3 regions of the Vibrio phycocola genome follow, and region 2 is predicted to be linked to each of the others. Evidence: predicted binding sites of a transcription regulator. Region 2 holds the regulator's gene; each other region holds the start of a gene.

Evidence for each region. Region 2 encodes CRP, which controls carbon source genes, mostly activating them, when cyclic AMP is high. Its sites were predicted from a motif close to TGTGANNNNNNTCACA; they were not measured.
Region 1: mlc (sugar metabolism global transcriptional regulator Mlc) is a predicted target of CRP. The motif match lies at 7,164-7,179, and genes of this name have one in related genera.
Region 3: malT (HTH-type transcriptional regulator MalT) is a predicted target of CRP. The motif match lies at 7,869-7,884, and genes of this name have one in related genera.

What each region holds. Positions count from the first base shown of each region.
Region 1 covers NZ_JBTAMQ010000002.1:326,987-337,914, forward strand. The annotation lists gene imuA (translesion DNA synthesis-associated protein ImuA) at 1-127, shown strand, start outside; gene ACXJY6_RS05155 (Y-family DNA polymerase) at 130-1,566, shown strand; gene ACXJY6_RS05160 (error-prone DNA polymerase) at 1,579-4,695, shown strand; gene ACXJY6_RS05165 (chemotaxis protein CheV) at 4,787-5,746, opposite strand; gene mlc (sugar metabolism global transcriptional regulator Mlc) at 5,870-7,087, opposite strand; gene pyk (pyruvate kinase) at 7,351-8,796, shown strand; gene ACXJY6_RS05180 (MalY/PatB family protein) at 8,890-10,092, opposite strand; gene ACXJY6_RS05185 (sodium-dependent transporter) at 10,781-10,928, shown strand, end outside.
Region 2 covers NZ_JBTAMQ010000009.1:93,728-104,655, forward strand. The annotation lists gene slyD (peptidylprolyl isomerase) at 1-318, opposite strand, end outside; gene ACXJY6_RS13375 (YheV family putative zinc ribbon protein) at 408-602, opposite strand; gene kefB (glutathione-regulated potassium-efflux system protein KefB) at 606-2,414, opposite strand; gene kefG (glutathione-regulated potassium-efflux system ancillary protein KefG) at 2,416-2,982, opposite strand; gene ACXJY6_RS13390 (ABC transporter ATP-binding protein) at 3,112-5,031, shown strand; gene ACXJY6_RS13395 (TIGR02444 family protein) at 5,031-5,492, shown strand; gene ACXJY6_RS13400 (YheU family protein) at 5,631-5,846, shown strand; gene ACXJY6_RS13405 (phosphoribulokinase) at 5,926-6,795, shown strand; gene crp (cAMP-activated global transcriptional regulator CRP) at 7,071-7,703, shown strand; gene ACXJY6_RS13415 (DUF1338 domain-containing protein) at 7,788-8,585, opposite strand; gene astD (succinylglutamate-semialdehyde dehydrogenase) at 8,606-10,063, opposite strand; gene astA (arginine N-succinyltransferase) at 10,060-10,928, opposite strand, start outside.
Region 3 covers NZ_JBTAMQ010000012.1:120,929-131,856, reverse strand. The annotation lists gene ACXJY6_RS15565 (ion transporter) at 1-178, shown strand, start outside; gene ACXJY6_RS15560 (ABC transporter permease) at 313-1,104, opposite strand; gene ACXJY6_RS15555 (ABC transporter permease) at 1,097-2,035, opposite strand; gene ACXJY6_RS15550 (ABC transporter ATP-binding protein) at 2,032-2,757, opposite strand; gene ACXJY6_RS15545 (ATP-binding cassette domain-containing protein) at 2,751-3,428, opposite strand; gene ACXJY6_RS15540 (ABC transporter substrate-binding protein) at 3,431-4,954, opposite strand; gene malT (HTH-type transcriptional regulator MalT) at 5,073-7,769, opposite strand; gene ACXJY6_RS15530 (glycogen/starch/alpha-glucan phosphorylase) at 8,235-10,694, shown strand; gene malQ (4-alpha-glucanotransferase) at 10,763-10,928, shown strand, end outside.

The DNA of each region.
Region 1 (10,928 bases), on a different contig from region 2:
TCGCTGGGAACCAAACCCGTTCACCATCAATATGGCGCAACAATGGCCGCAACTCGTCTTGCAAAAACAACCACAAGTCGTCATTCCATTCCCTTCTAAACAAAAAGTGACTTGGCAGCGAGGTTAATCATGCAATTATGGCTTTATCTCGATTTTCCTTACCTTCAGCTCGATACGCTTTTTTCGACACAGCAAGAAGATACGCAAACGAGTAATGATGAACCACTCGCGATTGTCGATGGAAAGAATTTTAGTATCGTACAAGCGAATCAAGCCGCCCTCGATCAAGGTATCCAAATCGGGATGGGCATGGGCAGTGCTTCCGCGATGTGTGCTCATTTACAAGTTCATCCATATCAACCTGAAATCGAACAAACACAGCTTAGCGAAATCGCACAATGGCTCTATTTAGTAACGTCCGATATTGTCTTGTTTCCACCACAAGGGATCTTACTTCGGGTATCAAACATGCTCACACTTTATCAAGGGTTAGAGCATTACTGGCAATGTATTGAGCAACACATGCAACCCTGGAAACTACGTTACCAATTTTCCTGCGGGTTTTCCCCTTTATCGGCGATGTTATTGGCTAAGTCTGGGATGAATTTATTAAGTGAAAATCGATCGAAGTTCATGGAAAAATTGAACCACTTTCCGATAACCGCCACTGAACTCGATCATAAACAGGTTGACGCTTTACGCCGAGTGGGTGTAACTAAGTTAAGTGAGCTGTTTGCTTTACCGATGGCGGATTTGGCTCGGCGCTTTGATATAAATCTCGTCAATTATGTCGGTCGATTGTTGGGACAATTTAAGCACCCTCTCAACTTTCACTATCCACCAGAAAAATTCAGTACCGACTTGGAATTACTTTACGACATTGATAACTGCCAATGGTTACTCAAACCACTGGCAATCTTACTCAAACGACTCGAGCAGTTTCTATTACTCCGAAATCAAGTTGTCTATGAACTAGAGCTTTGCTTGATACAACGAGCCAATCATCAACAAACACCACCTCAAAAGCAAGTGACCTTTACCTCGGCAACTGGGGAATATCGAGCCGACCGTTGGTTAACGCTGGCGCAGTTATCGCTTGAAAGTCTCACTCTCACGCAAGCTGTCCATCACTTACAGCTCAACGTTATTCGCAGCGGTGAACAACCTGCTCACGCCGATGATCTCTTTTCAGGCACACAAGGGGCACTTCAACCATTAGAACTGATCTCTTTACTGCAAGCGAAATTAGGCAAACAAGCCGTGTCTAAAGTCATCATGAGTAATGATCCACGCCCGGAAAAATCGTCTTATTTTCTCGATGCAACTCAAACAATCACCACGAGCGAGCGTTCAGCTCAATTACGCCCAAGCTTATTACACTCAACTCCTGAGAGACTAACAAAGAAAGTGGAGTTAATTCATGGGCCTGAACGAATCGTAACCGGATGGTGGGATGGGCAGCCGATCACGCGAGATTACTACATAGCGTATAGCAATACCGGTTGCTGGCTTTGGGTCTTTCGCGACGTACAAAAACATTGGTACTTACATGGTCAGTTCAGTTAATCGGAGCAGTGAATGAGTTACGCAGAACTATTCTGTCAAAGCAATTTCTCCTTTCTTCAAGGAGCTTCGCACCCACAAGAGTTGGTGATTCAAGCCGATTTTTTACGTTACCATTCTATTGCCATTACCGATGAGTGTTCAGTTGCGGGGATCGTGCGTGCGCATGCGACAATTAAAGAGCATCAACTCTCGGTGAAACTGATTGTTGGAAGCCTGTTTGAGCTCAATCCCGCATGCCGATTTATTACGTTAGCACCAAATCGAGAAGGTTATGCGGAGTTATGCCGAATTATTACTAATGCTCGTCGCCGCGCCGGAAAAGGACAATATCAACTCTCAGAATGGGATGTGATGTCATTAAAGCACTGCTTAGTGATTTGGCTGCCGAGTATAGACAACGATGCGAGTCAGCAATGGGGAGAATGGCTCACCCAACACCATCGCGGTCGATTATGGATTGGAATACAACGCCACCTCAGTGCAGATGATTCAAAAGGTGTACAACAAAGCGAACGTTTGGCTGAGGTATTAGACTTGCCTATTTGCGCATGTGGTGGTGTCTTAATGCACAATGCGGCTCGTTTACCATTGCAGCATGTATTAACCGCAATCGACCGTCACAGCTCTGTTGAACAAATTCAAGCACACCTGTTGACCAATACTGAACGCGTGTTGAGGAGCAAAGATAAATTAGCCAAGTTATTTCAGCCCGAATGGTTAGCGCAAAGTATCGACATTGCCAACCAATGTCAGTTTAATCTCGACAGTTTGCGCTATGAATACCCCAGCGAACTGGTGCCGAAAAATTGCTCCCCAATCGCTTACCTACGACAGTTGGTTGAACAAGGGAAGCACCGTCGCTTCCCCAAAGGGGTTCCTCCAACGATAGAACACATTATCGAAAAAGAGTTAGTTCTGATTGAAGAGCTCAATTACCCGTTTTATTTTTTGACCATTCACGACATCGTTATGTTTGCTAAACGGCAAGGCATTTTATACCAAGGCCGAGGTTCTGCCGCCAATTCCGTTGTTTGTTACTGTTTGGAAATTACCTCAGTCGATCCTCGCCAAATTTCGGTATTGTTTGAGCGATTCATCAGTAAAGAACGCAATGAACCCCCTGATATTGATGTCGACTTTGAACACGAACGTCGAGAAGAAGTGATTCAATACCTCTACCAAAAATACGGCCGGGAGCGTGCAGCCCTGGCCGCTACCGTAATTTCGTATCGCTTTAAAAGTGCGGTGCGCGATGTAGGGAAAGCGCTCGGAATCCATGAGACTCAACTCGACTATTTTATCCACAATGTTAACCGACGTGACCGGGCGCTCGGCTGGCAGGCGCAAATTGTTGAACTTGGGTTAGAACCGGACTCATTAAAAGGCCAGCAGTTTATCGATCTAGTGAATGAACTGATCGGCTTTCCACGCCATTTATCGCAACATGTCGGAGGCTTTGTGATTTCAGCAGGGCCATTATATGAGTTGGTCGCGGTAGAAAATGCCGCCATGAATGAGCGAACAGTAATCCAATGGGACAAGGACGACTTAGAAACTTTAGGGCTATTGAAAGTCGATGTGCTCGCACTGGGTATGCTATCGGCCATTCGAAAGTGCTTCGGTTTAGTTGAGCACTTCCACCAACGATCTCTCTCAATCGCTCAGATCACTGCCTTACCCGATGATCCCGAGGTTTATCAGATGATAAGCCAAGCTGATACTGTGGGCGTCTTTCAGATCGAATCACGTGCACAAATGAATATGCTACCAAGGCTCCGGCCACGTTGTTATTACGACCTTGTGATTCAAATTGCCATCGTCCGCCCCGGCCCAATTCAAGGTGATATGGTTCATCCCTTTCTCAAAAGACGAAATGGTATCGAAGCAATCGACTACCCTTCAGAAGAAGTTAAAACGGTACTCGAACGCACAATGGGAGTACCTATTTTCCAAGAACAAGTTATTAAATTAGCGATGGTGGCAGCAGGGTTCAGCGGCGGTGAAGCTGACCAGTTACGTCGGGCAATGGCTTCGTGGAAAAAGAGTGGCGAATTAATGAAGTTCCGCAATAAATTAATCAGTGGAATGGAAAAACGGGGTTATCACCTAGAGTTTGCCGAGAAATTATTTGATCAAATTTGTGGTTTTGGCGAATACGGTTTTCCAGAAAGTCACTCCGCTTCTTTTGCGGTGCTTGCCTATTGTTCTGCTTGGTTGAAACATTACTATCCGGAGTGCTTTTACACTGCACTACTGAACAGTCTGCCGATGGGGTTTTATAGCTCTTCTCAATTGGTACAAGACGCCCAACGTCATGGGATTACCGTTCTTCCAGTTAGTATTAATCACTCTGACTATGATCATCAAGTGGTGCCGTTAGGCGAGCAACTCGCAATGCGTTTAGGGTTTCGACAAATAAAAGGATTAGGACATTACACTGCCCTCACCATTGTCGAACATCGTCCCAATTCCGGCTTTCATTCCACTGTTGAGCTCAAGCAACTTGGACTGAATCGGCGTGAAATGGAATTGCTTGCCTCTGCCAATGCACTTGCAACCCTAAAGACCTCATCAAGAAATATGACGTCCAGCAACAGACAAGATGGGCAGCATCGTTATCAAACTCGTTGGAATATGATGGACTCGATTCAAGAACTGCCATTATTTGCCGCATTAGACGATACGTCTCCAACCCAACTCTCCCCACCGAGTGATATGGCAACATTATTAGAAGATTACGCCGCCCTTGGATTATCACTCGATCACCACCCTATTCTGCTGTTAGACCATGCTCAGTTACTGGGACGTTTTAGCCGAATGACAGACTTAGCCCATAAATCGGATAAATCGCTGGTCACCGTTGCAGGAGTCGTCACAGGAAGGCAATCTCCCGGCAGTGCCGCAGGTATTACGTTCTTTACTCTTGAAGACGACACCGGAAACATTAATGTAGTCGTATGGCAAGCAACTGCTCGAGCACAGAAACGGGCGTATTTGAACTCAAAGATTCTTAAGGTCAAAGGAATATTAGAAAAAGAAGGCGATGTCATGCATGTCATTGCCGGTAAACTTATCGATTTAACCGATAAACTCGCGTCACTTTCTAGCCGTTCGCGGGATTTTCATTAAGCTTAATCTGCTCATAAAAATAAAAAACGACCAGATAGAATCTGACCGTTTATTTGTTTGGACAACATCAGGGATGATATTGGAAGTGCGCCTAATGTTGTGCTTCCAATACTTGACGTAATCGCTCTTGAGCCACATCGACTAATACATCAGGTTGGAACTTGGAAATAAAACGATTACAACCTACTTTTTCCGCCATGGCATTATTGAAACTACCACTCAGAGAGGTATTCAACGTAATATATAGATCCTTCATTCGAGCATCACTACGTACTTCATGAGTGAGTTTATAACCATCCATCTCAGGCATTTCTGCATCGGTTATCATCAGAAGTAATTCTTTCGTAACATCAATTCCTTCATCCGCCCATGACTGCAATAAATTCAACGCTTCTAAACCATCACAGCATTCGATAATCTCAATACCTAGCTGAGACAACGTACCTTTAACTTGATTACGTGCGGTACTTGAATCGTCCACAACAAGCACTTTGCGACCCTGCATATTATTGGTCACCAATTCGTGGTCAAGCACTTCCTCTGAGATTGATATATCGTAATCTATGATTTCAGCGAGCACTTTTTCAACATCAATAATTTCGACGATATGGCTTCGTTCGTCATCTTCGACTCGAGTGATTGCCGTGAGGTAATTTGCTCTACCTGCGGTTTTAGGAGGTGGCTGAATCTCTGTCCAAGCGGTATTGATAATATTACGAACCTGCCCAACCAAGAACCCTTGAGTCGAACGATTATATTCGGTAATAATTAAATTCTGTTCAGTAAAATCATGATTAGAGTTATCAGGAAACCCGATCGCTCGACGTAAATCAATCACCGGCACTGGCTCACCACGAATGGAAGCAACACCAGTAATATTGTGATGGGCGCCTGGCATTTTGGTTAACGTGGGCAATTTAATCACTTCTTTAACTTTAAACACGTTGATCGCAAATACTTGCATGCTATTTAAACTAAAAAGTAATAGCTCAAGACGGTTCTCGCCTACAAGATTTGTGCGCTGATCAACCGTATTCAATACTCCTGACATACGAATCCCGCCTAGCACTTTAATCGATAATATAAACTCTGGACCATAGATAGGAATAAATCTAGTTAGAAAGGAAAAAAAGAGTCAGTGTCATTCAAAGAGTGAGAAGACAGTACGTACCAATTACTCGTCGAGAATTCGTATTAACAATAAACCATCATATAAAGCTTGTTTTATCAATGCCGCACCTGGCATCGTCGATTCATGATAAAACCGAGACTCTACCACCTTTAGAGAATCTTTATAGGCGGGATAACACTGCGCTGAAAGTGATTCCATCATTTTAGGGTATAGCACGTCTTTAGTTTGGTTAATAACACCGCCAATTAAGACTTTATCGGGGTTAAACAGATTCACGAGAATTGACACGGCTTGCCCCAAATGACTACCAAGTTTTTCGATCAAGTCAACCGCGAGAGCATCCCCTTCGACAGCGGCAAAACATATATCTTCAATTCGAATATCTTGAATTTCCGCCAGAGATGATGACTCCCCATGAGAGATCCTTACGTAAGCTTGTTCCAACAAGGCAGTAGAACTTGCTACCGTGTCTAAACATCCTCGGTTACCGCAACTGCACAATTCACCCTGAGGGTTAATTTGAATATGCCCTAAGTCACCGATATTCCCTAATTTACCTTGAAGTACTCGCTCATCAACAATAATCCCAGCATTTAAGCCATTATGAATCGACACCAAAATAGCATTATCACTTTCTTGAGCATGACCAAATAACTTCTCAGCCAATACCCAAGCATGAGTGTCATTCGCCATAAAAACAGGCAATCCAGTGGTCTTATATATTTCAGCTCCAAGATTAAGGTTAACCACATTGTAATACGGCATGTTCACAACCACGCCTTTTTGCGAATTAACTAAACCAGGAATCGTGACTGCAATGCTAGTTACTCGTTGAATTTCCGAGTGATACGTTTGGAAGAATTCTTCAATTTCATGCAATAAACGATCAAGTAAATCCTGCTGGTCACGTTCGTGAATATCAATTTTACAATCAATCAGAACGTCACCGCCGAGCTCATGTAAAGCCAACGCTAAATAGCCTCGGCCTAATCGCACCGACAAAAACTGCCAACCCAAATTTTTGGTTTGCAAACCGACAGCCGGACGCCCACGGCTCAAGGATTCTTGAACAGTGGTTTCATGAATAAGTTGTGCACCAATCAGCTCACGAGTAATTTTTGTAATACTCGCAGGTGCTAACTCACTCAATTTCGATAAATCGATTCGAGAGATAGGCCCCAGTTGATCGATAAGTTTATATACTCGCCCCGCATTGATCTGCTTAATATGATCAATGTGGCCAGGTTGGGCCATGAACATGATGTGCTCCGACAAAAAGACAGCGGTGTAATTTTTTTACTTTGTAAAGTAATTGGGAAGAGCTTTGATACCCGAGCGTGACAGGCATCACGCATAATAAGTCAAGTTTGTGCTGTGACTCAAACCAAGGCAACAAATTAACATCCATTAATGCTCAATTCACCGTACAAATCACGAACAGTATCGTGAATTTGCGAACGAAAAAAGAATTCTTGCATATACTTATAAAACTTAACACAAACAATTTAAACAAATGAGATCTTATGAGCATGATGCAGAGAAAAACTAAAATCGTTACGACTCTAGGACCATCAACAGATAAAGGTGATAATTTAGAGCAGGTTATTAAAGCTGGTGCCAACGTTGTTCGCTTTAACTTTTCCCACGGCACAGCGGATGATCATCGAGAGCGTGCAGTTAAAGTCAGAACAATCGCTGAAAAACTCGGCGTGCACATCGCTATTCTCGGTGATTTACAAGGCCCTAAGATTCGCGTCGCAAAATTCAAAGACGACAGTATTAAACTGAATGTGGGTGACCATTTTATTTTAGACTCTGAATGCCCGACACAAGAAGGGGATCAAACTCGAGTCGGCTTAGATTATAAAGAGCTACCAGAGGATGTATCGAGTGGAGACATTTTGCTACTCGATGATGGTCGAGTTCAATTAAAAGTATTCAAAGTAGAAGGCAGTCAAATTCATACCCATGTCACGATTGGTGGAAAGCTCTCGAACAATAAAGGAATCAACAAGAAAGGGGGTGGATTATCAGCTCAAGCCTTAACAGAAAAAGATAAGGAAGATATAAAACTCGCCGCAGAACTCAATGTAGAATATCTTGCTGTCTCTTTTCCTCGTAATGGCGCAGACATGGAATACGCCCGAGAACTTGCTCGTGAAGCGGGTTTAGATGCCTCAATGGTCGCCAAAGTTGAACGTGCCGAAACAGTCGCAAATGATGAACATATCGACGATATCATTATGGCATCCGATGTCATCATGGTTGCTCGTGGTGATCTAGGCGTCGAAATTGGCGATCCAGAATTAGTCGGAGTACAGAAAAAACTGATTCGCCGCTCTAAAGAGCTAAATCGTGTTGTTATTACCGCCACTCAAATGATGGAATCGATGATAGATGCACCGATGCCGACACGGGCGGAAGTTATGGATGTCGCAAACGCGGTCATCGATGGCACTGACGCGGTCATGTTATCTGGCGAAACAGCTGCGGGTAAATACCCTGTTGAAACAGTAAACTCGATGGCCGAAGTTTGTGTTGGTGCAGAAAAAGTGATGCACGTTGAAGACCAAACCTACCGACTTAAAAGCTCATTTGTCACTGCAGAAGAGACTGTTGCCATTTCAAGTATTTATGCGGCAAACCACATGGAAGGTATTAAAGCGCTCGTCACCATGACTGAATCAGGTCGCACTGTTTTAATGACCTCAAGGATGAATACTGAACTGCCAATTTACGCTTTATCTGATAATGAGAAAACACTTCGCCGCTGTGCTCTATACCGGGGAGTGACACCCTATAAATTTACCAGTGTCCAAACAACGAGCTTTGAAACCTCACTTGAGGCGATAAACCACTTAAAAGAGAAAGGAACCGTTGAGTTCGGTGACATCATCGTTCTGACTCAAGGAGATATGGTTGGAGTTGTAGGGTCCACCAACTGCATGAGGGTATTACCGGTTTTCTAAACTTAGATTGCAGTATAAGCGTTATCAAGATAGGGGAAACAAAGCCCCTATCTTGATAACGCTTGATTGCTTTTGAGTTGCGAGGATTTCAGCTTAACTGACTTGCTTTTGTACCGCTTGGCATATTCGAGCAATACCTTCCATTACAGTGTGTTTGGAATGCGCTAAATTCACTCGAATAAACCCATTATTCTCCGAGACAAACATCTCCCCGCCTTCAACAATCATCCCCGCTTCCTCAATAAAGAACTGAGTCAGATTCTGATCACTATCAAAATAGTTCGACAAGTCGATCCAAGCTAAGTAGGTCGCCTCTGGAATAGAAAACTGAGCAAGAGGCAACTGTTTATCTAACTCAGTTTTAACGTAATCGAAGTTGGCGTCTAGATAGTGAGTAAGTTGCTCTAACCAAGCACCACCAGAAGTATAAGCAGCCTCAGCGCCACTTAAACTCAGTGGATTCAACATATCGATATGATCGTCGAGCCATACCGTTCGCATCGCTTCATTTGGAATAATGATATTCGACATCATTAGTCCCGCGAGGTTGAACGTCTTACTTGGTGCCATACAAGTGATGATCTGATCCGAGTTTGGGTAGAGCCTAGCAAGCGGCGTATAACAGGTATAATTTCGTGTAAGATCACAGTGGATATCATCAGATAAAATTAATACATTGTACTCAAAGCAGATCTCAGCAAACTGTTTTAATTCATCCTCTGACCAAGCTCTACCTGTCGGGTTGTGAGGATTACAGAGAATACAAAGAGTCACCTTACTGTCAGCACATTTCTCTCTAAGATCATCGAAATCAAATGTATAATACCCATCGGTATTAATAAGATCAGACGTGACATATTCACGATTATGGTGTTGTGCAGCGTGTTGGAAAAAACCATAAGACGGCGTGGTAAAGAGAACTTTCTCATCCGGCTTGGTAAATAACCTCACCAAATCAAAAAGTGCAGGTACCACACCATGCGATGTAACAATATGCTGTTGATTAATTTCCCAGTTATAACGACCTTTTACCCATTGAATAAACGCTTGAAAATAAGCGTCATCAAATAATTTGGTATACCCGAGAATGCCATGTTCAAGTCGTTGTTTAATCGCATCCAGAATCTCTGGAGCCACAGAGAAATTCATATCTGCCACCCACATCGGGATTAAATTATCGATGTCAATTTCGGCAGAAAGCTCTGTGGAATCACCAAACAAATATTTACGATATCCATCATTATTTAGAGCATTGGTGCCCTTTCTATCAATCACTTTATCAAAGTTATATTTCATCCTGCTCACTCAATGATTATTTAAGGTTTATCACCTAATTATGAACTTAGGCGACTATAGCATATGGAAAATTCCAAAAGAATAAATATGACCTACCCCTAAGTTCTTAATTTTTTTCCATGGTAAGAACTTCTCTATATCACGCTATCAGACTTGTCTTTTATGGGCATAACGGCGTTAAATTGTGCAAGATACCAACATTTATCCCTTATCACTCTCAATCGCCAAGTACGACTCAAATTCATACATAACTTCTCTACTACCGTTTTTAAGTTAAAAATGCCAACCAAACTTTTTAAGCTAGAGTATTTCACTAAATCATGCTCATCTCATTAATTACACACTCAGGGTACTAGATCGCTAGTATTTTTAACCGCCGTAACAAGAAAATACAATCACTTTAACCTTAATGTACAAACTGTATAACATTTAACACTACTAAATTGACCATAAGTCGATTTACTCTCTATTGCCTTTATATCGATAAAACTATAATCTCACGCCCAAGTATCGCAGCACGGCCTCCAAACCAGTGCATATAAAAAGATACAAACACACACCTGCGGTTGAAAAAATCAAATAACTCATCATCTCTTCTGAAGAAAAATCGATGTTTCATCATCGAAATTTCCTAGTTGAGTTTCAATCGAAATAAGGGTGTAACGAACGAATTTTATAGGAGTACAAGATGAAACGAGAACAATGGGGATCGCGTGCCGGCTTTATTTTAGCTGCCGTAGGTTCCGCAGTAGGATTGGGAAACATATGGCGCTTCCCATATATGGCATATGAAAATGGCGGTGGCGCGTTTTTTATTCCTTATCTTTTTGCCATGA
Region 2 (10,928 bases):
AGGAACCTGACCTTGGTCTGTGTCTGCCATGAAGCGCATACCAACTTCAATAGTATCAACACCATGGAATACATTTGCAGGAACACGTTGAACTAGTGCTTCATTATAGTCGCCATATGCACCTTCAGGTTCAATAACGGCAGTAAATTTATCACCAACCACTTTACCAACCAATTCTTTTTCCAAACCAGGAATTAGGTTGTTAAAGCCGTGTAAGTATTCAAGTGGCGCGTCTGCTGTTGACTGGTCTAATACCACGCCATCATCAAGTTTTAGTTGGTAGGCTAAGCTAACCACTACATTTTGTTCAATTTTCATATCGGCTCCAAGGCATCAAAAGCATCAGTCAAAGTTGAGATGCAAATTTATATACGTACATATTATGGGGATCTTAATCAGAAACTCAATTACTCTGGCTTAAAAATACCAATCATTGATTGATCGCTATGAGCTGTTTTCTCCATATTTTGTGGTGTTCGCTGTTCTACATAGTCACATTCAACACATTCTACGTGTTCAATATTATTCTCTTCCCACCAACGTAAAGAATCGGTCGCTTCACATTTAGGGCATCGAGCTCCAGCAATAAAACGTTTTTTCATTATTTACCCCTGCTCCTTATCCCATTCATCTCTAGCTTGATGGTCTTTTTCCATTTCTCGACCAAAAATAGCTTCTAGCTCTTTTCTTGCTTCTTTTGTTCTAATCGAAAATTGCTTCTCTTCACCTTGTTGAGGTAATAGCTCTTTTAACATGGCATTATCCAATCGACGAAAGTGCCCTTCAGCACGCTTTGCTTGATAAGGGTGCATACCGAGCGCAACAAGGGTTTCACGCCCTAAATCCAACGCTCCACGAAACGTCTCTCGAGTATATCCATCTACACCGAGATTAATCAATTGATGCGCTTCTACTCTACTACGAGCACGAGCTAGAACCTTAAGACGAGGATAGTGTTGTTTACATAGCTCAACTATTTTTACTACTTCATCGGGTATGTCTGTACAAATAATAATCGCTTCTGCGTTTGCTGCACCCGCTGCGCGCAACAGTTCGACATTACTCGCATCACCATAAAAAACTTTATACCCGAACTTTCTTAGTAATTTGATCTGACTTGCATCACTTTCTAATACGGTCACTTTAATTTTATTGGCAAACATGAGGCGGCCTATAATTTGGCCAAAGCGTCCAAAGCCAGCAATAATGACACGTGGCTCTTCGTTCGATACATCCACTTCAAGATCACTTTTAGGACCATTTAAATTTCTGGCATACCATCGTTTTTGCACATTTAAAATGAGTGGTGTCGTCACCATAGACAAGCTCACAACAACGAGTAGAAACGATACTTGAGACTGCTCTAGTAACCCATCTGCTTGAGCTGCGGTAAATATGACGAAGGCAAATTCACCACCTTGACTTAAGATTGCTGCCATCGAACTTCGTGCTTTAGAGCGAGTGCCAAATAAGCGTGCTAATAAATAGAGAGTTAAACCTTTTATTGAAACTAAAACCACTACGGCAGTTAAAATTTCGAGCGGATGTTGTAAAAACAGCCCGAGGTCAACAGCCATTCCCACAGCAATAAAAAACAAGCCTAAAAGTAAGCCTTTAAATGGTTCGATTGCGATTTCTAATTCATGACGAAACTCTGACTCCGCCAATAGCACTCCTGCCAAAAACGTTCCCAATGCCATCGATAAACCCAATGATTGCATTAGGATTGAAATACCAATCACCAAGAGCAAGGCCGCCACCGTAAACAGTTCTCGAACTCGGCTTGATACGATATAACTAAAGAGTGGACTCAATAAAAAGTGCCCCCCAACCAATAGTCCAACAATCCCACAGATCATCCATATACCATCAACCCATGTACCACCAGAGCTACCTGCCAATACAGGTAATAAAGCTAGAATAGGTATTACAGCTATATCTTGAAATAGAAGGACCGCAAACCCCGATTGGCCAGTTTCACTACGCTCAAGTTCTTGTTCTTCAATGACCCGTAGTGCAATCGCTGTTGAAGACATCGCCAGCCCCATTCCAATCACCAAACTCGTCTGCCATGGGATATCAAACATTCTTACAATGCAGGCTAACAACGCACTGGTAACAACGACTTGCGCACCTCCTAAACCAATAATGGGACCTCGCATCTGCCATAGTTTTTTCGGATTAAGTTCCAAACCAATCACAAACAGTAGCATCACGACACCAAACTCACCGAAGTGGAGAATCTCATCAACGTCGCTAATTAATCTCAGCCCCCACGGCCCAATGGCTACCCCTGCAAGTAAATAACCCAGTACCGAACCAAGTCCAGCTCGTTGGGCAAGTGGAACAGCAACAACCGCTGCAGTCAGAAAGATTGCTCCACTTTGAAGAAGATCACTGGTTTCTGCCGCCATACTACTTATCCTCTACTTTCATTGGTTCGCATAACCACCGGCGATACTTTTCTGCATGTTCGTAGCGCAAAACATCAGAGATATTCCTTGCATAATACAGCACGAGAGGTTCCAACCAATTCATACAACACAATGCTGCCGTCAATTCAAATGGCTGTAAAATTTCTTCCAAGGGATATTTGTTATACCCTTTTTCATCGAATGCGGTACGTTTCCCACCAGCAGAAATCACACTGCGCCAATATTTTCCTTTTAATTCCGTTTTAGAACCAAAAGCAAAGTCTTTACTGAGAACCCTATCCATCCATTCTTTTAACAAAGCCGGGCACGAATACATATAAAGTGGGTGCTGAAAAACGATTACATCATGCTCAAGTAACAATTTTTGTTCTGCGGCTACATCAATAAAAAAATCAGGATAGATTGCATAAAGGTCATGAACTTTTACATGTTCCAGATGTTTTATTGATTTCAACAGCAGGTGATTGACCACCGAATTTTGTGGTTCAGGGTGAGCCACTATGACTAAAATTTTGGGGCGAACTAATGACGAAGTATTGGAAGTCATCTTGCTTTCTCACACTGATTCTATTTTGAAATTACATTATCAATCATAACTCATATTGGTTTGTGATCGACATTTATCCTCATTCCACCTACTATTCTGGGCAGATTATTACTTAATTTAGACGGCAATATGATTACGTTCTCAGATATTCAGCTTTTACGTGGCGGCAAACCTCTTTTAGATCAAGCATCAGCGACTATTCACCCGAGCGACAAAGTCGGTTTAGTTGGAAAAAATGGTTGCGGAAAGTCCACTCTGTTTGCTCTGCTAAAAGATGAACTGTCTATCGATGCCGGTAATTTTAGCATGACTTCCCATTGGGAATTAGCTTGGGTTGCGCAAGAAACGCCGGCAATTGAACGTCGAGCAATTGATTATGTTATTGATGGCGATCGTGAATTTCGTCAATTAGAATCCGACTTACGTGCTGCAGAACAAAATGATGATGGCCATGAAGTTGCTATCCTCCATGGTAAAATTGAAACCATTGGTGGTTATACGATTCAATCACGAGCCGCTGAGCTTCTCGATGGTCTGGGTTTCAGCCAAGATCAAATGGGATGGAACTTAACTCAATTCTCTGGTGGTTGGCGCATGCGCCTTAACCTTGCTCAAGCCTTATTGTGTCGTTCCGATCTATTACTTCTCGATGAACCGACGAACCACTTAGACTTAGATGCTGTAATGTGGCTAGAACGCTGGTTACAAAGTTACCCAGGAACCTTAGTCTTAATCTCACACGATCGCGACTTTTTAGATCCTATCGTTACTCGAATCATCCACGTAGAAAACCAAGACCTTAACGAGTACACAGGCAACTACTCGTCATTTGAGACTCAACGCGCTGAAAAGCTCGTTCTACAACAAGCTATGTTTCAAAAACAACAGAAGCAAGTTGCTCATATGCAAAGCTATATCGATCGCTTCCGTTACAAAGCTTCAAAAGCTCGACAAGCTCAAAGCCGCATCAAAGCACTAGAGCGCATGGAAAAAGTGTTACCGGCACAATTTGATAATCCATTCAGTTTCGAATTCCGTGAACCTGCCGCCCTGCCCAATCCAATAATAATGATGGACGAAGTGAGTGCAGGATACGGCGATAAGCTCATCTTAGAGAAAATACGCCTGAATTTGGTTCCTGGAAGTCGAATTGGACTTCTCGGTCGAAATGGCGCAGGTAAATCAACGCTGATCAAATTACTATCAGGTGAACTTAATCCTACAAGTGGTGATTTAACGTACTCTCAAGGTGTTAAAATTGGCTACTTTGCTCAACATCAACTCGAGACCCTGCATCCAGAAGAAACGCCTCTGCAGCATATGATGCAAATCGCCCCAAATCACACCGAGCAACAGATACGAGACTATCTTGGAAGTTTTGGCTTTCAAGGTGAAAAAGCGCTAGAAAAAGTAGCTCCTTTTTCTGGTGGAGAAAAAGCACGATTAGTTTTAGCTCTAGTTGTCTGGCAGAAGCCTAATCTATTGTTACTGGATGAACCAACTAACCACCTTGATCTCGATATGCGTCAAGCCCTCACCTTTGCTTTGCAAACCTTTGAGGGTGCAATGGTTATCGTCAGTCATGACCGTTACCTTCTTCGTGCCACCACTGATGACCTTTATTTAGTCCACCAAGGTCAAGCCGCCCCCTTCGATGGCGATCTAAATGATTACTACAAATGGTTAACGGAACAACAGCGCCAAGAACGTCGTGATGCGCAACCAGTGAGTAATGAAAAAGAAGGTGGGAATAGTGCCGCAGCGAAAAAAGAACAAAAACGCCGAGAAGCTGAATTCCGAAAAACTACCGCTCCACTTCGCAAAAAGCTCTCTCAATTAGAATCGAAAATGGATGCTCTTTCTGAGAGTGTTTCAGAAATTGATGAAAAATTGGCTGACAGTAGTCTGTATGAAATTGAAAACAAGAGTGTCTTAACAGACCTAATCGCTACTCAAGCCAGCGCAAAATCCGAACTTGAGAAAATTGAAGTAACCTGGATGGAGCAACAGGAAGAGCTTGAACTATTAGAACAAGAGTTTCACCAATAATGAGAAAAACACCGGCTTCTCACACTCTAATGACGGAACAACTCTGGCAATTCAGTTTGTCATATTATGCTGCTACGGGAGTGAAAGAAGCGTGTTTAACCCTCCAAAATCAATTTGGAGGAAATGTAAATACATTGCTTCTTCTCAAGTATCTCGATCTACACAAACTCAGCATTAATAATGATGAGTTGGAAACATTAATAAAGGCAACAGACAACACTGACGGCTTAATCAATCATTACCGTCAACTAAGACAATCCCTAAAACCTTCTCTGACCGACAACTTATATCAAAAGACATTGAAGTTTGAATTAGAATTAGAAAAGCGTCAGCAGGCTGATCTAGTCGATCAATTTAACATCTTAAATTCAAAACCCACCACAACACCAAATCTTGTATCTACGTATTGTCAGCGACTTAATGCCACCCATTTATCCGCCTCTTTTATTGAGCCGTCCTAATAAATAACGAAACCTAAACTGAGGCCGATTCTTCTTCCGTACAACAAATCTTCATCAATATCAGGTAATGCATTTCGCAATTCGAGTAAATAGACATAAAATAGGCGCAACTCAACATTAAGAATCAGGAAATTTGCGATGATCGTTCCATGGCAAGAAATAGCGCCAGACACCCTGAACACGCTGATCCAAGAATTTGTCCTTCGTGAAGGCACCGATTACGGCAATAGTGAAATTGATTTAACCACCAAAATAGAACAAGTTAAGTCACTTCTTAGTAAAAATGATGCGGTAATCGTTTACTCAGAGCTTCATGAAAGTATCGATATTCAGATCCACCCTAAATTGCGCTAATCCATTTCTGCTGTAATCATCGAAAGAATATTTCGTGCTATAGTGGCGTTAAAGAAAGTAAAAATAGACAGGGAAAGTCATGTCCGCAAAGCATCCAATTATTGCTGTTACTGGTTCTTCGGGAGCAGGTACAACCACAACCTCAGAAGCATTTCGCAAACTCTTCAATGGGATGAACATTAATCCAGCTTGGGTTGAGGGTGATAGTTTTCATCGTTTCACTCGCCCCGAAATGGATATTGAAATCCGGAGAGCTCGTGAACAAGGTCGCCATATTAGTTATTTTGGTTCTGAAGCCAATGACTTTCCTCTATTAGAGTCGTTTTTCGATGAATACGGTAAAAGTGGAACAGGAAAAGTACGCCGTTACCTACATACATTTGACGAGGCAGTCCCATATAACCTAACACCAGGGACGTTTACACCTTGGCAAGATTTACCTCAAGATAGCGACCTCCTTTTTTACGAAGGTCTCCATGGGGGCATAATTGATGGCCCCGTTAATGTCGCGCAACATGTCGATTTTTTGATCGGGATGGTTCCGATCGTCAACTTGGAATGGATTCAAAAATTTGTACGAGACACGCGAGATCGAGGCCACTCAAAAGAAGCGGTAACGGATTCGATCGTTCGTTCTATGGATGATTACCTCAACTATATGACACCACAATTCTCACGTACTCACATTAACTTTCAGCGAGTGCCAACGGTCGATACATCCGACCCATTGAGTGCTCGAGATATTCCCAGCTTGGATGAGAGCTTTGTGGTTATTCGTCTGCAAGGAATTAAGCAGGTCGATTACCCTTACTTACTCGCCATGATTGATGGATCGTTTATGTCTAGCCAAGACACCATCGTTGTCCCTGGAGGAAAGATGAGTTTTTCAATGGAACTCATTGTTAGACCTATTTTGCAACAACTGATTGAAACGGGAAAAATTGGCTGACGGCTATCACATAAATAAAAGGTTAATACGCCGTTAATCGAACAGCGTTCCTTTAATTTACTTCCAATAGCGTGACCATGTGCACACTTTTGCGTAGAAATTTGCACGTGTCACACGATTAAAATCAAGAAATTGAGCCCGAAAAAGGATATTATTTAATTCAGAATTAGAAAATACCTTGCGCGTTTTCTCCAACTCTTAGAGTAGAATTATCGCAATTGGGCATAGCTACTACACGAAACAGCAAGTATACCCTGCATAGGAAGAGAGATATTATGGTTCTAGGTAAACCTCAAACAGATCCAACGTTAGAGTGGTTTCTTTCACACTGTCATATTCATAAATACCCATCAAAAAGTACTTTGATTCACGCAGGTGAAAAGGCGGAAACTCTTTACTACATCGTAAAAGGTTCTGTCGCAGTACTGATTAAAGATGAAGAAGGTAAAGAGATGATTCTCTCTTATCTAAATCAGGGTGACTTTATCGGTGAACTTGGTTTATTTGAAGATGATCAAGAGCGTACCGCTTGGGTTAGAGCAAAGTCGCCATGTGAAGTCGCTGAAATCTCATTTAAAAAATTCCGTCAGCTTATCCAGGTCAATCCAGATATTTTGATGCGCCTCTCTTCACAAATGGCTCGCCGTTTACACGTGACTAGCCGTAAAGTAGGTGATCTTGCGTTCTTGGATGTGACTGGTCGTATTGCTCAAACGCTATTGAACTTAGCAAAACAACCTGACGCAATGACACACCCTGACGGAATGCAAATCAAAATCACTCGTCAAGAGATTGGACAAATTGTTGGCTGTTCACGTGAAACTGTTGGCCGAATCCTGAAAATGCTTGAAGAGCAAAACCTGATTTCAGCGCACGGTAAAACTATCGTCGTTTACGGAACGCGTTAAACTTCCAGTTTTCAGTCTTTAAATTGAAAAACCACTTCAACTTGAAGTGGTTTTTTATTTGCTTGGTGGACGATACGTGTCCAGTTAAAGACGTCGATCGGTACTTTCAAAAATTTTATTCGCCGATGCTTCGACAAAACCACTGTATAACACACCACTATCGGTAGGATAACGTTTAGCGAATTCATAAAAACCTCCTGGTAAGCGAAGCTCTGTCTCTATCAAGGAAACCTCCACAATATCGGCCATGGTGGAGGATTGTTCCAGCATCAATTCTGGTGTTCCCTTCACTTCTCCACCAGACTCATTGATTGCGAAGTCATGTTGTCTTAGGTACTGATTAACGTTTTTGACTTGCTCGAATCGATTCAATTGATTCACACTGACCGTAAAATGGTTCGCGCCATAGCCGTGCGCAGCAACCCAAGCCGCATATTCGCTTTCTTCCGATAAAAGGTGATACTGTTCAATAGAGAGTGACCATGGACGTCCGGCGTAAAGAAAGTCGGGTCCAGAGAAGTAGTGTGAATCGACTTGTGCGATTAAGCTATGAATGACTTTTTGAGCTGGGGTGGACAGTTCTTCAACCAAAAGTTCGCTAATAAATACTTTTGGCAAATCAGAATTGGAATGCTCATAGTGCTTAGCCCTTAATTTTTTTGCCTCAAATCGATATTCTCCCCCTACTTTATAGCCTAGCTTTTCAAATTGAGAAGCTAACGTCTCAAGTCCGAGTGGCTCTATATTAAAAGTCCTTAGAGCGATATGATCGTTAATCAACTCACTCTCTTCTTGCAATAGATCCTTTATTCTCTGAGCTGAAGGACAAAGGCGAGAAGCATAATCCTGCCATAGGTAAGAAAACAGTTGTTCAGGTGTCATAGTGCTTCCTTAATAGTGAACTAGAGATGAATCCCCGGCGAACATACTGTTGGGAGCTCTAGCTGCTCCCCTTCAATAGATGCCATAGGATAAGCACAATAGTCAGCCGCATAATAGGCACTTGGTCTTAAATTGCCAGACGCTCCTGGCCCACCAAATGGCGCGTCACTGCTGGCTCCAGTTAATTGACGATTTAGATTCACAATTCCCGCACGAATGTGATCGACAAAATAATGCCACTCACTATGCTGGGTTGAAATTAAGCCTGCAGAAAGCCCAAATTGAGTATCGTTTGCCATCTCTACCGCGGCTTCTAAGCTACTATACCGAATGACTTGCAACAAAGGGCCAAAACACTCTTCATCAGGCAGATCTACGATATTGCTCACATCTAAAATAGCTGGCGTAACAAAAGCATGTTCTTTGCGCTGTGCAATAACAAGTATTTTTGCGCCCAAGCTCACTAAGTTTTTTTGTATCTCGATAACATGGTCTGCAGCTTGAGCAGAAATCAATGGCCCCATAAATGGAGCGGGGACTGCAAACGGCTGGTCTATATCGAGAGCTTCAACAACCTCTATTAAACGCGTCAATAACGCGTCTCCTCCCTCACAATCGGGGATATATAGACGTCGCGCACAAGTACACCTTTGGCCTGAACTAATAAATGCAGATTGAATAATGGTGTAAACGGCTGCATCGATATCACCAAAATGTGAACTCACCACCAAAGGGTTATTTCCCCCCATTTCGAGGGCAAGCATTTTTTCTGGCTGTCCCGCAAACTGTCGATGAAGAGTATGGCCTGTTGAAGCACTTCCAGTAAAAAGCAAACCATCTATCTGCTTCATTTTTGCTAGTGCAATACCAGTATCGCTACCACCTTGAACCAAATTCAGAACACCGTCAGGAAGACCCGCCTGTTGCCATAATGTCACCATAATTTCAGCACATTTCGGGGTTTGCTCTGAAGGTTTTAATACCACACAGTTCCCCGCTAAAAGTGCGGGTACAATATGACCATTCGGGAGATGACAAGGAAAGTTATAAGGGCCAAAAACAGCCATGACACCCAAAGGCCGATGACGTAACACGAAACGCTGCTCGTCGTTCTCTCGGTATTTATCTCCACTGCGTTCATGGTAAGCTTGAATTGATATTGGTATCTTACCCTTGGTCGCCGCAACTTCTCCTTTCGTTTCCCAGAGAGGCTTTCCTGTTTCTTCAGAAATGGTTTGCGCGAGTAAATCAGCGTTGCATTCGACAAGCTCAGCAAATTTCAATACGACTTGTTCTCGTTCTTTAAAGTCCTTCGTTTTCCATTCATAAAAAGCCAAACGAGCGGCTCGACATGCGCACTCTACTTGATGGTCACTAGCACTGTAACCAGACCAAACAGTCCTACCATCATAAGGTTTGTGTGACTCAAAGAAACCACCTTCCCCTTCTAACCATTCTCCAGCAATAAAATGTGTCATTTATCACCCCCTATTATTGGGTCTTGAATAATAAAGCGGACGGGATCACCGCCGGACACTAGCAACGCCTTAGCTACTCGAGCAGATAGGAAAATCGTGTTCCGACTCTGGTCATAAACCGCGGAAGCCATTGTTGCCCTAAAATCTTGGAACAAGGTATTACTAATAAGCATAGTTTGAAGTTGAGGAGAAGCACTATCGAGTTGATCACACACTGAGATGTTTGCCACCTCTGAATGCCGAACCGATTCGATATTATTAATATCGCATTCTACTGTGGGGCCTGCATCAAAAATATCCACATACCCCCGACAGCAGAACCCCTCTCTTTCCAATAGCTTTAATGCAGGCTTAGTATTCTCATGGACTTGTGCAACAACCGCTTGCGCTTCAGAGCTGAGCAAATTGATATATATCGGTGCTTTAGGCATCAGATCAGCAATAAACCCTTTGTGACCTATCCCCGTTAAGTAATCGGCTAACGTAAAATCGATGGAGAAAAAGTGCTCTTGAAGCCATTGCCAAAATGGAGAGTTTCCCTCTTGATTTGAGACACCCCGCATCTCTGCAATAATGGTTCTAGAAAAACGTTGAGGATGTTGAGCTAACATCATAAAGCGAGATTTAGAGAGCAAACGCCCATTTAGGCCTTGGCGGTACTTCGGTAATAAAAACAACGTACACAGTTCGCTACACCCGGTGTAATTATTCCCAAGAGTCAGTAACTTAACTTCTTTGTTTACCGAAAGTTTCGTTGAACGGTGAACATGAGTGTCAATATGATAACTATAAAAAGGCCGCTCCCAACCCACTGCGGCTTCTATTCCAGTTGTACCAACGACATCCCCAGTTTCATCATCAAAAG
Region 3 (10,928 bases), on a different contig from region 2:
GGTACTGGATGTGATGACTCGTGAAACTGCAGAGAAAGAACAGGAGAATCAGGACAGTCATCATTATGCCCTTGTTGCACAAATAACCGAGCTACAGGCTCAAGTCAGCATATTGGCGGACAAAATTGATGCTCAGAATCCGCCGAATATGAAAGGCGATTCCATCGATAAAGTCTAAATAAAATCCGGCTAGTTTGATTGGCAAACTAGCCGGATTTTACTTCCCAAGATCTTAACGCAGATATACTTGCGATGAGAGATCCAGAGTTGACACGTAGGCGAAATCGAGTGGAGGACAGCAAGGATAATCCACTATTTTTCCTTATATCTAGCGAAACTATCTCGAAGAGTATCCCCCGCTAGGTTGATCACCAGAACACAAAAAACCACAGAGATGCCAGGCCAAACCATTTGCAGCGGCGCAGAACGCATGTGAATTCTTGCGTCGAGTAACATCGTGCCCCATTCTGGCATCGGAGGTTGTACGCCAAACCCCAGAAAACCAAGTGCTGAAATACCTAGAATTGCGCGAGCGAACATCCCTGTCCAAACCACGATTAAAGAGGGTAGTAGGGTTGGAAGATAGTGCCAACGAGCCATGTGAAATAGAGACACATCAGCAAGCTTCGCTTGAATTACATAGCCTCGAGTTTGCAATGATAATCCGATGCCACGTGTAACTCGAGCATAACGCATCCAACTGGTTACACTTAGGGCGAAAATTAAGCTGTTAATGCCACCACCGAGAACTCCTGCGATGACGACTGCCGCGACAAGTTCTGGAAACGCCAAAAATGAATCCGTAATGCGCATCACGGCCCAATCCATTCTTTTTCCGCCAAGTACAGCCAACAAACCAATACCCGTACCGACGAATAAGCCGATCAGGGAGACTATAAACGCAAGCCCTAGAGACCAGCGAGCGCCATGAAGAAGTCGAGAAAGAATATCACGACCGAGTCCATCAGTTCCTAGAATCCATTGTTGTGTCGGAGGGCTTAGGCGTTCAGAAATGTGGATCGCAGTGGGATCATGTGGTGCGCAAAGTGGTCCAACGATGCAAAGTAACAGTAGTGCGCTAATAAGTATTCCGACGCTACGCATTGCGTTTTCCTATACGTGGGTCAATGAGTCGATACAAGAGGTCAATTGCCATGTTGATGACGACAAAAAACACGGCGGTGAGAATGACGACACCTTGTACCTTGGGAAAATCTCTTGCTTCAATCGCTTTTACCAAAAAGCTCCCGAGTCCCGGTCGACCAAAGATAACCTCAACCATCACAGCCCCTTCGAGAAGAAAAGCGAGTTCAAGCCCGAACACGGTTATGACTGGAATGGCAGCATGGGGCATGACATGATCGCGGCCGATAAGCCTATTGGAAAGTCCACGTCGTTTAAAAGCGGGCATAAAAGGTTGATGTTTAGCTTCGAGAATCCCTGAACGTATAATTCTAGTCAGTGCTGCTGCCACCCCTAAACCTAGTGTTATGGACGGAAGAACCATATGACTAAACGTTCGAGCTCCCATCGCTGGAAGCCAATTTAGCTTTACGGTAAAGAGTAGTATGAGAAGCAATCCAAGCCAATAGGGTGGTATAGCTGCGCCCAGAGAGGCGATTGCGATAGAAAGTCGATCTAGCCAACTGCCAGCACGACGAGTCGCTAGTATGGCAAGAGGAATCGCAATGGCCAATCCGATAAGTAATCCCATTAGGGCCAGAGGAAACGTATAACCCATCGCAGATGCGAGATCGGGCCAAACAGGGCGGCCTGTAACAGAGGAATTGCCAAAGTCTCCAACTAATAATGGCGTGATCCAGCTGTAAAACGCAGAGAAAAAACCGGCACTCAATCCCGATTCAGCTCGAATTTGTTCGACCACCTCTAATGGAACAATTGCATCAAAGCGAGCCATAGCGATTGCTAACGCAGGGTCTCCTGGTGCATACCATAATAAGGTGAAAGTAACGAATACAGTACCAGATAGAACAGCAGATGCTCGCAGTAAAAGTGCTAAAATAGGCGTTATCACTGCGCAGGCTCCAAAGCACCTAAAGCAAATGCCGCTGTTCGTAACTCGTGTCCATAGCGAGACTGAGGTGCTTGAATAAAGTGTGACGTTGGGGTTATTTCTTCAATTCTCCCTTTATGCAACACAGCAATGTTATCACTATAAGCCGCTGCGTATCCTAGATCATGAGTGACGATAAGCGCTGTAAATCCCAATTCGTGTTGTAGGTTGGCGATTAATTTAGCGGTGTGTTTTTGGGTTGTGGCATCGAGTGCAGACAACGGTTCATCAAACAAGATAAGTGGGGATTCAGCCATTAAAGCACGCAGTATTCCAGCTCTTTGTACTTGCCCAATGGAAACGCTAGTGGGTTTTCGGTTAAGCAGTTCTATTGGCATTCCTAAATACGTACATAATGTTTCAAGTCGGCCATGGTCGATGTCTTTATCTCGTGCATGGAGCGGTTCTAAAATCGATTTAAGTAAGGGTAAGGCAGGGTTAAAAGCGGCTCTGGGCTCCTGCATGACTAATGAAGGACGACAACATTTTATAGAATTGGCTGACCATGTAATTGTCCCTGAGTCTAAAGGAACAATATTTAAAATGACATTGATAAGTGTGGATTTACCTGCACCACTTTCACCGACAACCGCTAATGTTTCTCCGGCGGAAACACTTAGAGATAGGGTATCTAGCACGGTCGTTTTACCGTAGGTTACCGAGACATTACGTAGTTCTAGCATGATAAATTTACCCAACTTCGATGCTGACACAACGATATTGCAGCGGGTGTCTTTGGATCATTTAGCAGTTTATGTGTTGGACGATCCTCGACTATTTTACCTTGGTCCATTACTAGCAAGCGATTGACCCACTTCGAAGCGAGTCCAAGATCGTGCGTAATAAGTAACATTGCGGTCGTCCGTGTCGATAGATAGCTTTCTAGTAGCTTCATGGTTCGGGCTGCGACGATAGGATCCAGAGCTGATGTTGGTTCATCCATCACCAAAAGGTCTGGTGAGCCAATTAACGCCATCGCGATGACAAACCGTTGTTGCATACCTCGGCTCCAGCCCCAAGGACGCTGACGGAGGTCTCCATGTTCGATATTCAACGCGAGAAACAACGTTTTTTGTCGTTTAGGATCATGAGTTAAGTTCAGCGCTTTTTCAGCTTCTCGCCAGTGAAATTTCATACTGCGAAAAGGGTCTAACGCTTCATCTGGACTTTGAGGGACATGAGTAATATGAACGCCATTTTCTCGAAGTTTATCAACTAAGATGTGACCCAGTGTCGACTTACCCGATCCGGATGAGCCGACCAGTCCTATCAGCTCTCCACCCTGTATATCAAGAGAGGTAGGGTGAAGAATAGTCTGACCTGAACGCACGGCGCTAAGGTCGGAGACAGACATTATCATTTTTCGAATGTAGTTTTGTGGGTGATCCAATATGTTTCGGTTGGATGAACTTGATAGCCTGTTAATCCTGCCTTCGCAACATTGGTTTGGGTCACATGGAACATAGGAATCAGAGCTCCATCTTCAGCGATTAGGTGCTGAACATTGTCATAAATAGCTTTACGAGCGTCATAATCAAAAGTGGTACGGCCTTGATCCAGTAACTTATCGACCTCAGGGTTAGAGTAGTTACCTGTATTTGAACTGCCATCTGACTTGATAAGTGCCTCTAATACCGCCCCAGGATCACCTTGTGGAGTGGTTATCCAAGCTTGCAAGAACAGGTCTGCTTCTCCCGCTTTAATTTGATCATTACTGGCTCCGTATTCGCCAACACGAATTGTCGCTTTAATGCCAAGGGCTTGCAGGAAGGCTTGTGTTAATTCTGCCGTTGGTGGTAACGCGGCTCGAGAAGAGTAGGTCACAATATCTATCTCTAGCGGTTCGCCATTTAGTGTCCAAGATCCTGCTTTTTTGGTTGCTCCGGCTTCCGATAACAAAGCTTCCGCTTGAGATGGGTCATACTGTGCTGGAATGTTTGCCGCCCAACCTTTATTGGCTGGGTAAATGGTTCCTGCGGGCACGCCTCCTACACCAGAAAGAGCCGCATCAACAATACCTTGGCGGTCAATAGCAAGAGAAACGGCACGACGAATCAAAGGATTCGACATCGGTCCACTGGCTGCATTTACGGTGTAAAAGTAGAGTCGAGATGTTGGTGCAGAAAAGCCAAGTGCACCCGTACTTTGAATGCGAGAGAAATCGGATTCTGGATAGTTAATCACCATATCGACCTCGCCAGCTTCAAATGCTAACGCGGCAGAAGCGGGATCAGGCGATACGACAACTTCGACTTCTTCAAAACCTGGCGATCCCAGTCGATAGTTAGGGTTAGATTCCGCTCGGTAAAGTTGCTGTGGGATCGCTTCTTTAAATACGTAGGGTCCAGTCGCATTGATCGGGTAGTTGTCTGATGCCTCGCCAAGTACCGCAATTTCGGGTGCAGAAAGTGTCCAAGGAAATGCGGCATTGGGACTGTTGGTTTCAAAGATAATGGAGTCATTACCCTCAGAAGCGATACTTGCAAGATCGAGAAGTTTAACAACTCGAGCATTATACCCTGGGTGGTTTTGATCAGAAATTGCTGAAATGGCTTTTACTACGGCTTTTGCTGTCACTTTAGAACCGTCATGAAACTGGATTCCGTCACGAAGCATAACTTTCCATACGGTTGGGCTTACTTGCTCAATACTTTTTGCAACACGAGGATAAAGACTCATGTCGTAGTCAATGCCCATGAGGGTTTCAGTAACACCTGTTTGATTCGACATCCAACCATTATAACCCGCGCGAGGATCGGGAACTTCTGCCTTCGGACCAAATGTAACTGAGATGGATAGGCTATTATCATTTGCCAGTGCTGGCATGGCAGATGTAGCCGTTAAACAAGCTGAAAACACTACCCGTGTAAACAAAGACATAGCGTAACTTCCTTATTTTAAAGAATTAAATGAGAGTTCAATAAACCGTGAGTATGATTTTGTTATGATATAACATAACAATGTGGAGATCGAATTTTTGTTGCAAGGTTTCAGCGTGTTACGATTTTTCCAGTAGCGAAATTAATTGTTCAGCAAAGGCTTTTGCGGCTTTACGGTTCGGTATATTAAGCTTCTGATAGAGGTTACGGATATGAGTTTTGAGGGTGGTGGGCGCTATATCGAATTGGTAAGCAATTTTCTCATTACTTAAACCTGAATAGATTAAGGTAAGGACTTGCCATTCTCGTGTTGTTAATGGGCTCGTTTTTAATATGTCTGGTAAGGTAGCGTTTTTCAGCTGTAAGCGTTCAATGACATCTTGGTTTAGAGCGTACTTATGCTTAGTATGAGGCGCTAACTGGTCAATCAATAGGTCGATTCGGTGTTTTAATAATATCTTGTCACTTTGAAATGGTTTCAACTCTTTTAACACGGGAAACAAGCTATCTGAGTATAGTGAAAACTCGCCAATGTTATTGGTCTCCAGACTCCACTCCAACGCCGTAATAAGATGTTCTATTGCTTCTTCTTTTCGGTGTTGTTTTAACGCGACCACACAATGTAATACTTGGTTTTTAAATTGATCGTAGGTAAGTGAATATTCACTCGCTTCAGTTTGTAGCTTCTCGATTTGGGTTTTAGCTTGTGCGTAGTCTTCCAACCCTACTAGCGCGAGGACTTGATTGCGTCCCTGCTGTTGAGTGAAACCATTGCAGAATTTATTGGGTAATTGGAAATGACTTAACCATTGTTCTAAAGCAGAAACATTACGGTCATTTAACCATAAAAGAATGAGACTAAGACTAAGTTCGGCTTGCCACTCTATATTTGCATCGGGAGCGTAAAGATCCATAGAGTATTGGGTTATGATGTCGTTTGCTTTTTTACTGTTCCCCTTTCGCAATGCAATTCGAGCAAGAATAGCCGGTAAATGTGAGTACTCACTTAGTTGAGACTCCATCGTGATTTTTTCATTGATCAATTGCTCAGCTTCATCGACTCTGTTCCAATCACATAAGAGCTTGGCACGTAACCTAATGATAATGTTAAACAAGGGGATGTGCTCTAATGAGTGTAGTTTGGCATAGTCTAAAGCAGTTGATTGTAATTCAAATGCGGTTTGGTTATGACTCATAGCAGAGTGGATTTCAATTTGCTGTATCAATGCCCACAGTACATGAGGATTGAGTTGATGTTGGCGAGCGTATTTTTCTGTTTGCTGCATCAGTGATAATGCTTGGCTTAAATGCCCTTCAGCATAATAAACCTCGCCAAGTACGGATGTTGCAACTAGCCTTGCTTGATAGGAAGCATGATCAAGGTTTAGTAATGCAAACTCAGCTCTTTCCTTAGCTTGTAGTGGTTGGTTTTTCTTGATAGCGGTTTGAGCGAGCAGTGCGTTAAATTCCCCCTGGATATTACTTGTCAGGCTTATGTTGTTGTCTGAAAGGTATGCGAAAAATCGTGTAATTTCTATTTCGACGTCATTAAAGCGAAATTGAGTTTGTAAGATCCATGCGTTGAGCAAAGCGGTATTTGGGTCATTGTTGAGTCCTGCTCGGTTGAGGATGTCTAGGGATTTTTCCAATACTTCTAGCTCGCCATGATGAAAAAGTGTCCACCCAAAACGCTGAATAAGGTTACTAACACGTTCGCTATTATCGGCCAAAACAGCAAAATCTAGCGCTCTTGTTGGATTCTCTTGTAGTTCCCAAGCAAATGAGACGGTCAAATATGATTGATTTTCCTCTGTTCCATACGAAATTTGTCGATGATGACAAAGATACTTGAAAAACAGAGGGTGATAACGATACCAACCATGGTCAAGTGAGGTGATGAATAACTCATTACGTGCGATATAAGCCATGATTTCAGTTGAATTCAGATCAGGTACTATGGCTTGGGCTAATTCTTGATTAAATACGTCGACGATGCTGGTCTTAAGTAGGAACTGTTTTATATCCGTTCGTAAGGGTTCATAAACCTCTTCAGTAAAATAATCCCAGATATAAGTGAACGGAAAAGGGGAGTGGGGAATAAAAAATCGTAAAAAAGACTCCAATTGATATTGGGATTGCATCGCTAATAACTGCAGAGCGCATGGCCAACCTGCGCTGTAATGTTCAAGAGCCGTTAGCTGTTCTTGAGTAAGCTCAGCATCAAAGTGGTATTGCACAAAAGCTTGAACTTCTTGTTTGCTAAAACAAAGGTGCTCGCGAGTTAATTCAAGAAGGTTCTGTCTCGCACGTAAGTTTGCAATACCAACATTTGGTATAGTTCTCGATAGCACGACAATCGTAAATGCTTTTGGTTGATTATTCAGTAAGAACTTAAGAGCATTATTTATTTCTGGATGATCAATGTGTTGATAGTTGTCGATCACGAGGTAGGCATTGAGATTATGTGAGCTTATTTTTTCATCTAGCTGTTCAATTAGAGTGCTCATATATCGGATAGGAGAAGCAAGATCTGATGATGTCGCTGATATAGATTCATCTTTTAGTGCTTGATTAATCGCATTACTTAAATGAAGCGTAAATCGGGTAGGATCATTATCAAGTTGGTCTAAGCTTAGCCATCCAATATAGTTTTTATCGTTTAACCATTGTGCGATGAGAGATGATTTGCCATAGCCAGCCGGAGCTTGTAAAAAGATCACCTTCTGTTTGCTCGATGCTAGCTTTTCCAATAATGATGATCGGAGGATATGGCTATCTGTGATGTGCGGTGTTTGGTATTGATTACTGATCCACATTTGTCCTCTTATAATCGCCTTTCCAAATCATAGTTTTGATTATCTCTTCTCGGCTCTTTTTGGTAGAAAATATGTGAAAATTAGTCTACGCCTAAATAGTGTGACACAAATCACTAAAATAATTAATGCTGCATCGATGATTATGGCAAATTCTAATCCAAGCAATACAAATTAATCTAATTTATCGTGATGTTGATCGTGTTATTTAGATCTAATTGTAAAATCTTGCACCATAGTAAACGTTCATATATGCCAGATCTCGCCTCTCTCGTGATCTTAGCCGAGGATAAAACTTAGTCAGTTCTTATATTTGGTGATTTGTATCACATTAAATTCATTATATTAACTACTACGCCTTAATGTCTACGCCTTGAGGTAAAGGTGAGAGGAGGATGTCTCGCACTACGTTCAAATGCAGGATATTCAATATAGCCGGAAATTAACCTAACTATGCGAGGGTTCTTTATGAAACCTGTACTACAACAATCGTTTGATAAGAAAAATTTTCAAGACAATGTTAAGCGCCACTTAACGTCTACCTATGCGACGACTATTGAACATGCGACGCCACGCGCTTGGTATCTCTCTATGTCTCGCGCATTGGCGGAATTGACAACTTTTGATTTGTTGGAAACGGAACAAGACCCAAAAATTGTTAATGCAAAAAGTGTCAATTACCTTTCTCTAGAGTTTCTAATTGGTCGTCTTACTGGCAATAATTTGCTTAATATGGGCGTATATCAAGCCGTGAGTGAAGCCATGGCCGAATTTGGCCAAGATCTGTCAGACTTACTTGAAGAAGAACGAGATCCTTCTTTAGGAAATGGTGGTTTAGGCCGACTAGCGGCCTGTTTCATGGATTCCTTGGCTGCTCAGGAATACCCAGCTGTTGGTTATGGTTTACATTACGAATACGGTTTGTTCAAACAATCATTTGAAAATGGCCACCAACGCGAGGCACCAGATGCATGGTGTGGTATTGAAGGCTATCCATGGGAAGTCGCTCGTCCTGAATTAGCACAAGAAATTGGATTTTACGGACATGTAGAGAGTTTCACAGAAAATGGAGTGGAAAAGCGAGTCTGGGTTCCAGGAATGACAGTGAAGGCGATGCCATGGGATATTCCAGTGGTGGGTTATCAAAGTGAAACCGTGTATCCATTACGCCTATGGGAGTGCCGTGCTACTGCGCCTTTCTCACTTGAAAGTTTCAATAACGGGAACTATTTCGAAGCTCAGCATGCCTTGATTGATGCGGGTAATATTACCAAGGTGTTATACCCGAATGATAACCATGAAAAGGGCAAAACACTTCGTTTGATGCAACAGTACTTCCATAGCGCTGCATCGATACGAGACATTTTACGCCGTCACGAAGCCGCAGGCTTTGAATTGGAAGATCTTCCGAAGCATGAAACGATCCAATTAAACGATACGCACCCAACGATTGCTATTCCTGAATTGATGAGAATTTTCATCGATGAAAGAGGCATGACATGGGCTGAGGCATGGGCGATTTGTAGTAAAACGTTCGCTTACACAAACCACACGTTACTTCCTGAAGCATTAGAAACATGGGATGAGTCCTTGATCATGCGTCTGTTGCCACGTCATATGGAGATCATTTATCAAATCAACCATGATTTCTTGATTGAGGTTCGTGAGAAGTGGCCAGGTGATGTAGCGAAACAACAAAAACTTTCGATTATTCAAGAAGGTTTTCACCGTATGGTTCGAATGGCAAACCTTTGTGTTGTAGGCTCTTACGCAGTAAATGGCGTAGCCGCTCTTCACTCTGAATTGGTTAAGAGCGATCTGTTCCCTGAATTTCATGAACTTTATCCAACACGTTTACATAACGTCACCAATGGCATTACACCACGTCGTTGGCTTCAATTTTGTAACCCTGCGTTATCAACATTGATCAGTGATAAGATTGGTCATGATTGGCCAAAACACTTGGACCAACTTGAAGGTATTTCTGAGTTTGCAGAAGACTCGAATTTCCAAAAGCAATTCATGTCTGTGAAAAAGGAAAATAAGCAGCGCCTTGTTGATTGGGTATCAAGCAATATGGGAATTGAATTGAATGTCGATGCGATCTTTGATGTGCAAATTAAGCGTTTGCATGAGTACAAGCGTCAACATCTCAATATGCTGTATATTCTGTCCTTGTATCATCGTTTGATTAGCGATACTGAACCGCATTTCGATATGGTTCCTCGGGTATTTATTTTTGCCGCAAAAGCTGCCCCGGGCTATTATCTTGCGAAAGAAATAATTTATGCAATCAATAAGATAGCAGAGAAAATCAATAACGACCCTCGCGTAAATGATAAGCTGCAAGTCGTCTTTTTACCGGATTATCGTGTAAGTATTGCGGAAATTGTTATCCCTGCTGCGGATGTATCAGAGCAAATTTCGACGGCTGGGAAAGAAGCATCTGGGACCGGTAATATGAAGATGGCACTGAACGGAGCCTTGACCATCGGTACTATGGATGGGGCGAATGTTGAAATCCGAGAAGAAGTGGGTGATGACAATATCTTTATCTTTGGTTTAGAAGTCGATGATATTGAGAAGTTGCGCCACAGTGGGTATAACCCATTTGATTATTACAACGCTGATGCGCTTCTTAAAGCATCACTTGATCTGTTACTCGGTGATGAATTCACTCCAGGAGAGCCGGGTAAGCTCAAAGCAACTTACGATAGTTTACTCAATGGCGGCGATCCGTATTTGGTATTAGCAGACTTTGCGTCTTATGTTGAAGCACACACCAAAATTGATGAAGCCTATCGTGATCAAGCGGGATGGGCAAAAATGGCCATTCTCAATACAGCCTTAGTCGGCAAGTTTAGTTCCGATAGAAGTATTCGTGATTACGTAAACAATATTTGGAAGCTTAAACCTGTTAATCGTTGATTTTTTGGGTTAATTGAGGCGGTCGAATCGTATTCACCGCCTATTTTATTTGTGTCTAGGAGAGATCGATGGAACTTCAACAACAGACATTGCTTAAGGTGGCCGATTTAGTAGGCATTGCGCCCAGATTTACGAGCATGATGGGCGATGAAAGCGAAGTAAGCCAAGAAACGATAACGTATATACTTTCTGAGCTCGGTTACGATACTAGTAGTGATGGTGCTTTGCTGTTGT